DNA from 2 places in the Streptomyces sp. NPDC057877 genome. Region 1 is predicted to be linked to the other one. Evidence: riboswitches for the same ligand, from Rfam matches in the RefSeq annotation. Region 1 holds a riboswitch; the other holds the start of a gene.
The links. Region 1 has a riboswitch for S-adenosylmethionine ahead of thrC (threonine synthase). Riboswitches for the same ligand answer to the same signal wherever they lie in the genome.

Region 1 (3,401 bases):
GAAGTAGTCGGGCGGCGCCCACGGGGTGTGCGAGAAGTGCCCGATGCGCAGGTCAGGGCGCAGGGCGCGGAGCATCCCGGGGACCAGGGTGAGGTGGTAGTCCTGGATCACGGCGGTCGCGCCGTCCGCCGCCTCCTCGGCCAGGGCTGAGGCGAAGGCCCGGTTGTAGGCCTCGTACGACTCCCACTGGGCGCGGAACTCCGCGTCGAAGGACGGCTCCAGCGGGGTCTGGTACAGCATGTGGTGCACGAACCACAGCACGGAGTTGGCGACGCCGTTGTAGGCGTCGGCATGGACGTCGGCCGGGATGTCCAGCATGCGGACACCTGGCTCGCCCACCCCGCGGCGGACCGCCTCGCGGTCGCCGTCGCTCAGGGACGAGCACACCCAGAGCGCGCCCGCGTCGGGCCCGATCGCGGAGAGACCGGAGACGAGCCCGCCGCCGCCGCGTCTGGCGTGCAGCGAGCCGTCCTCGGCCACCTGGTAGGAGACCGGGCCGCGGTTGGACGCGACCAGCACCTGTGCAGCCTGCGTGGAAGCCATACGCCTCAACCTAGCCCGGCCCGGAAACGCTCAAACGTGCGGTTCGGCACGCCCCACGCTTCACGCCACCTTGCGGGACGCGTACTCCGCGATCTCCACCATCGGTGGGCGTTCCTCCGTGTCGACGGAGTAGGTGCGCGGCTCGAAGCCGTCCTCGCCGCGTTCGAACTGGGTGAGGGAGGGGCGGACGAGGTGGCCGCGGGCCAGGCGGAGCTGGGCCGTGCGGTAGATCGCCGCCGACATCCGGCCGAGCGCCTGACCGTCCTGGTGGCGGTGCTTGCGGACGCCCACGTCGACCTGGGCGAGGGCGTCCAGGCCCACCAGGTGCAGGCTGTCCACGAGCATCCCCAGCTCCACGCCGTAGCCGACGGGGAAGGGCAGCTGTTCGAGGAGGGTGCGGCGGGCCGCGTACTCGCCGCCGAGGGGCTGCACGAACCCCGCCAGTTGCGGCCAGTGCATGTTGAGCAGGGGGCGGGCCATCAGCTCGGTGACCCGGCCGCCCTGCGCCGCCGTGCCGCCCAGGGGACGGTCGTACATGCCCTTGACCAGGTCCACGTCGGGGTCGGTGAGCAGGGGGCCGACGATGCCCGAGACGAAGTCCGAGGAGAACTCCCTCAGGTCGGCGTCGATGAAGCAGACGATGTCCCCGGAGGTGGCCAGAAGGGAGCGCCACAGGACCTCGCCCTTGCCGGGGACGGGCGGGACGCGGGGGAGGATCTCGTCCCGGTGGACGACGGTGGCGCCCGCGGCGGCGGCCACCTGCGAGGTGCGGTCGGTTGATCCCGAGTCGACCACCACGATCTCGTCGACCAGCGGGAGCTGCCGCATGAGGTCATGACGGATCACGGCGACGATGTCGCCCACCGTCTCCTCCTCGTTGAGCGCGGGCAGCACGACACTGACCGACTGGCCCGTCGCGCGTTTCGCGGCCAGGATCTGGTGGAGCGGGCGATCGGTCTTGGACCAGGAGCGGGTGCTCAGCCAGCGCTCGACTTCTTCCAGCACAGTTGGCGGCTCCTCACGGTTCGATCAGGCGGTCACGGTGTGGTCGTGTGATCCATCTCGCGGTTCGGACGTCTATCTCAACTGTCCTGGCCTTCGGTTACAGTCTTGAACAACGCGGATGACCATCGCATGTCGGGGGTCGTCGGTGTTCACAACCACATACCGCTCATCCAGAGGGGCAGAGGGATACGGCCCGTTGAAGCCCCGGCAACCCTCCAGTCGGTTCTCGTACCGGTCGATGACGACCGTGCTCAGCGAGGCTCCCGGCTAGGGAAGGTGCCAAATCCGTCTCACGGCGAGATGCGTCGTGAGGAAGATGAGGAGAAAGGGCCTCGCCTCACATGGCTGTGCAGACTGTTGCAAGCACTGACAAGACCGTTGATCTGGGTCCCGCCGCCGCGCTTTCCTGTCGTGAGTGCGGGCACCGGGTGCCCCTCGGACCCGTCTTCGCGTGCCAGGAGTGTTTCGGGCCGCTGGAGATCGCCTACGACTTCTCCGCGTACGACGCGGAAGAACTGCGCAGGCGGATCGAAGCGGGCCCCGCGAACATCTGGCGTTACGCGCCGCTGCTGCCCGTTCCGGCCGATGTGGCCGAAAAGCCCAACCTGAACCCTGGGTGGACCAAGCTCGTCAAGGCCGACAACCTCGCCCGGGAGCTGGGCGTGACCGGCGGGTTGTATGTGAAGGACGACTCCGGTAACCCGACCCACTCGTTCAAGGACCGGGTGGTCGCGCAGGCGCTGGAGGCGGCGCGGGCGTTCGGGTTCACCACCCTGTCGTGCTCGTCCACCGGGAACCTCGCGGGGGCGGTCGGCGCCGCCGCCGCCCGGGCCGGGCTCCGGTCGTGCGTGTTCATCCCGCACGACCTGGAGCAGGGCAAGGTCGTCATGGCCGCCGTGTACGGCGGTGAGCTGGTGGGCATCGAGGGCAACTACGACGACGTCAACCGGTTCTGTTCCGAGCTGATCGGCGATCCCGCGGGGGAGGGCTGGGGGTTCGTGAACGTGAACCTGCGGCCCTACTACGCCGAGGGGTCCAAGACGCTCGCGTACGAGGTGTGCGAGCAGCTCGGGTGGCGGCTGCCCGACCAGATCGTGGTGCCGATCGCCTCCGGGTCGCAGCTGACGAAGATCGACAAGGGGCTGAAGGAACTGGTCGAGCTGGGGCTCGTCGAGGACCGGCCGTACAAGATCTTCGGCGCGCAGGCGCTGGGGTGCTCACCGGTCTCCAGCGCCTTCAAGGCCGGGCACGACGTGGTGCGGCCGCAGAAGCCGGACACCATCGCCAAGTCGCTGGCCATCGGCAACCCCGCGGACGGGCCGTACGTGCTCGACATCGCCCGGCGTACGGGGGGTGCGGTGGAGGACGTCACGGACGAGCAGATCGTCGACGCCATCAAGCTGCTCGCCCGCACCGAGGGCATCTTCGCCGAGACCGCGGGTGGCGTGACGGTCGGCGTGACGCGCAAGCTGATCGAGAACGGCGTGCTCGACCCCGGGCTGACGACCGTCGTCCTCAACACCGGTGATGGACTCAAGACGCTGGACGCGGTGGCCGGTACCGGCCTCACCGCGACCATCCGACCCAACCTGGACTCCTTCCGAGAGGCTGGCCTCGCATGAGCGTGACCGTTCGCATCCCGACCATCCTGCGCACCTACACCGGCGGTCAGGCCGAGGTCGCCGCCGAGGGCGCCACCCTCGCCGAGGTCATCTCGGACCTGGAGAAGAACCACACCGGGATCGCGGCCCGGGTCCTCGACGACCAGGGCAAGCTGCGCCGGTTCGTGAACGTGTACGTCAACGACGACGACGTGCGCTTCGAGCAGGGCCTGGAGACGGCCACGCCGGACG
Region 2 (3,401 bases), on a different contig from region 1:
CGTCCGCGCAACGCCCCGACGCGTACCGCGTTCGGCGTCGCCTGGATCACGATGTACATGGTCACGCTGGTCGGTGGTGGCAACGACCTCATCGCCACCCACTTCCACCTGTCGATCAACGCGGTCACCTGGTTCGTCCGGATCTTCTTCTTCGCCGGACCGATCATCGCGTTCATCGTCACCAAGCGGATCTGCCTCGGCCTCCAGCGCCGGGACCGCGAGAAGGTGCTGCACGGCCGGGAGACCGGCACGATCAAGCGCCTGCCGCACGGTGAGTTCATCGAGATCCACGAGCCGCTCAGCCAGGACCAGCTGCACACCCTCACGGCGCACGAGCAGTACAAGCCGGTGGAGATCGGCCCGACGGTCGACGAGAACGGTGTGGAGCGCAAGGTGAAGGGCTCCGAGAAGCTGCGCGTCAAGCTCAGCAAGGCGTACTTCAACGAGGAGGCGCAGATCGCCAAGCCCACCGTCGAGGAGTACAAGGAGATCACGAGCGGCCACGGCCACCACTGATCCCGCGTTCGCCACGCCACGCTGAAGGGCCCCCGTCCAGATGGGGTTACCCCCTGCTCCTTGGAGCTTGGGGGAGGACGGGGGCCCTTCGCCGTGCCCGGACCTGGATAGGCTGGGCCCATCGACATCTCTACGACGATCAGGAGCGGCTGATGAGCGCTGTGACCCCCGCTGGAGGCGACACCGCGGCGGGCCGTTCCTGGCCCGCTCTGCTGAACGGCCTGCTGGACGGCCAGGACCTGAGCGCCGACGCCACCGCCTGGGCGATGGACAGGATCATGAGCGGTGAGGCGACGGACGCCCAGATCGCCGGGTTCGCGGTGGCGCTGCGGGCCAAGGGGGAGACCGTCGAGGAGATCTCCGGCCTGGTCCGGACGATGTACGAGCACGCCCATGTGATCGAGGTGCCGGGGGACACCGTCGACATCGTGGGCACCGGCGGCGACGGCGCCAAGACGGTGAACATCTCGACGATGTCCTCGATCGTCATCGCCGGTACCGGCGCGAAGGTCGTCAAGCACGGCAGCCGGGCCGCGTCGTCGGCGTCCGGCGCCTCCGACGTGCTGGAGAAGCTCGGCGTCAATCTGGAGCTGACGCCGCAGCGGGTGGCGGAGGTCGCCGAGGAGGCCGGGATCACCTTCTGCTTCGCGGTGAAGTTCCACCCGGCGCTACGTCATGTGGCCGCCGCCCGCGGCCAGTTGGGCATCCGGACGACCTTCAACTTCCTCGGCCCGCTCACCAACCCGGCGAAGGTGCGGGCGCAGGCCGTGGGGGTCGCCTCGCTCCGGATGGCACCGATCATGGCCGGGGTGCTCGCCGAGCGCGGCAACTCCTCCCTCGTCTTCCGCGGCGACGACGGCCTGGACGAGCTGACCACCACCTCGACCTCGCGGGTGTGGGTCGTCCGGGACGGCAAGGTCACCGAGGAGGCCTTCGACCCGGCGGACGTCGGCATCGCCCGGGTGCCCGTGGAGGCGCTGCGCGGCGCCGACGCCTCCTACAACGCCGAGGTCGCCCGGCGGCTCCTGGACGGTGAGCGGGGTCCGGTGCGGGACGCCGTACTGCTCAACTCGGCGGCGGCGCTCGCGGCGCTGGAGCCGGAGGACGGGCCGCTGGTGGACCGGATCCGGTTCGGCATGGAGAAGGCGGCGGAGTCCATCGACTCGGGCGCGGCCAAGCGCACCCTGGACCGCTGGGTGGCGATCAGCAACGCGTGAGTTCCGCAAGGGCGCGGTCCATTATCCGGACCGCGCCCTTGCGTACCGAAGATCGTATGGCAGGATGCTGTACCAGGTCATGAGTGACAGCTGTTAGGCCCCGGCTGGCTGTCCGGCAACCCTCCGTCCGTGGCGGGGTGCCCCGGGTGAGGACCAGGCCGTGAACAGCAAGGTTCATGGCAAGCGCGGTCGTCGAGGAGTTCTTCCGTGAGCCAGCGAATGCGATAGGGCCGCCGAGCCCCGCCTCCGCGCACCTCTTCTCCTTCTCTCTTTCCTGTCACGGGAGTTCGCCATGTCCGTCGCCACATCCGTTTGTGCCCCGCTGCCCGTTCTGGGTGGGGATGTCATCGTTCCTCTCGCCGATGGGCGCGAGGTGCCCTACGCCGCCCTCGACTACGCCGCCAGCGCGCCCGCGCTGCAGCGGGTCTGGGACGACGTCGCCGCGTACGCGCCGTACTACGGGAGCGTGCACCGGGGGGCCGGGTACCTGTCGCAGCTGTCGACCGAGCTGTTCGAAAAGGCGCGGCGGACCGTCGCCGGGTTCCTCGGGTGCCGGGAGGACGACCAGGTGGTGTTCACGCGGTCGACCACCGACTCCCTCAACCTGCTCGCCGCCGCCCTGCCCGAGGGGTGCCAGGTCTTCGTGTTCGAGACCGAGCACCACGCCGCCCTGCTGCCCTGGCGGCACGCCCGGGTCAGCTGTCTGCCCGCCCCGCGCGGTCCGCGCGAGGCCGTGGCCCTCCTGGAGCGCGCCCTGGCCGACCGTGACCCGCACGGCCCCGCCCTGGTCTGTGTCACCGGCGCCTCCAACGTCACCGGCGAGCTGTGGCCGGTGGCCGAGCTGGCCGCCGCCGCGCACGCGCACGGCGCCCGGATCGTCCTGGACGCGGCCCAGCTCGCCCCGCACCACCCGGTGAGCGTCCGTGACCTGGACGTGGACTGGGTCGCCTTCTCCGGGCACAAGCTGTACGCGCCCTTCGGCTCCGGTGTGCTGGCCGGGCGCGCCGACTGGCTGCGGGACGCCGAGCCGTACCTCGCGGGCGGCGGCGCCAGCCGCAGTGTCGTCCGGCGCCCGGACGGGGGAGTGGAGGTGGCCTGGCACGAGGGCGCCGCCCGGCACGAGGCGGGCTCGCCCAACGTCATCGGCGCCCACGCCATCGCCTCGGCCTGCCAGGCGCTCACCGAAGCGGGCTTCGAGAACCTGGTCGCGAGGGAGCGCCACCTGATCGACCGGGTCCGCGCGGGTCTGGCCGATGTGCCCGGGGTCAGGTTCCTGTCCCTCTTCGGCGCCGACGCCCCGCGCGTGGGCGTGCTCTCCTTCGTCGTCGACGGCTGGGACAGCGCCGACTTCGCCACCGCCCTGTCCACCGGGTACGGCATCGGGGTGCGCGCGGGCCTGTTCTGCGCCCACCCGCTGGTCCGCACCCTGCTGGGCGGCGACCCGGCGGCCGAGGGCGACTGCGAGACCCCCGGCGACCTCAACGCCGTCCGCGTCAGCTTCGGCGCGGGCACCCCGGACGAACACGTCGACCGATTCGTACGGGCCGTGCGCGAGCTGGTGGCCACGCCGTGCGGTCAGCGCACGGCGGACGGCAGGCGGGTGCCCGCGACCGCCGGGTGAGTCGGCAGCCGGGCGCCCAGCAGGATTATCCGTACGGCGCGTTCGGT

Region 2: another riboswitch for S-adenosylmethionine. It lies ahead of ACFVQG_RS16895 (aminotransferase class V-fold PLP-dependent enzyme); the one in region 1 lies ahead of thrC (threonine synthase).

Annotation. Positions count from the first base shown of each region.
Region 1 covers NZ_JBHVMS010000008.1:123,707-127,107, forward strand. The annotation lists gene ACFVQG_RS24775 (trehalose-6-phosphate synthase) at 1-543, opposite strand, end outside; gene ACFVQG_RS24780 (glucosyl-3-phosphoglycerate synthase) at 604-1,548, opposite strand; SAM riboswitch class I at 1,712-1,871, shown strand; gene thrC (threonine synthase) at 1,890-3,170, shown strand; gene ACFVQG_RS24790 (MoaD/ThiS family protein) at 3,167-3,401, shown strand, end outside.
Region 2 covers NZ_JBHVMS010000005.1:406,192-409,592, reverse strand. The annotation lists gene ACFVQG_RS16905 (cytochrome bc complex cytochrome b subunit) at 1-516, shown strand, start outside; gene trpD (anthranilate phosphoribosyltransferase) at 669-1,733, shown strand; SAM riboswitch class IV at 1,809-1,925, shown strand; gene ACFVQG_RS16895 (aminotransferase class V-fold PLP-dependent enzyme) at 2,026-3,354, shown strand; gene ACFVQG_RS16890 (glycerate kinase) at 3,309-3,401, opposite strand, start outside.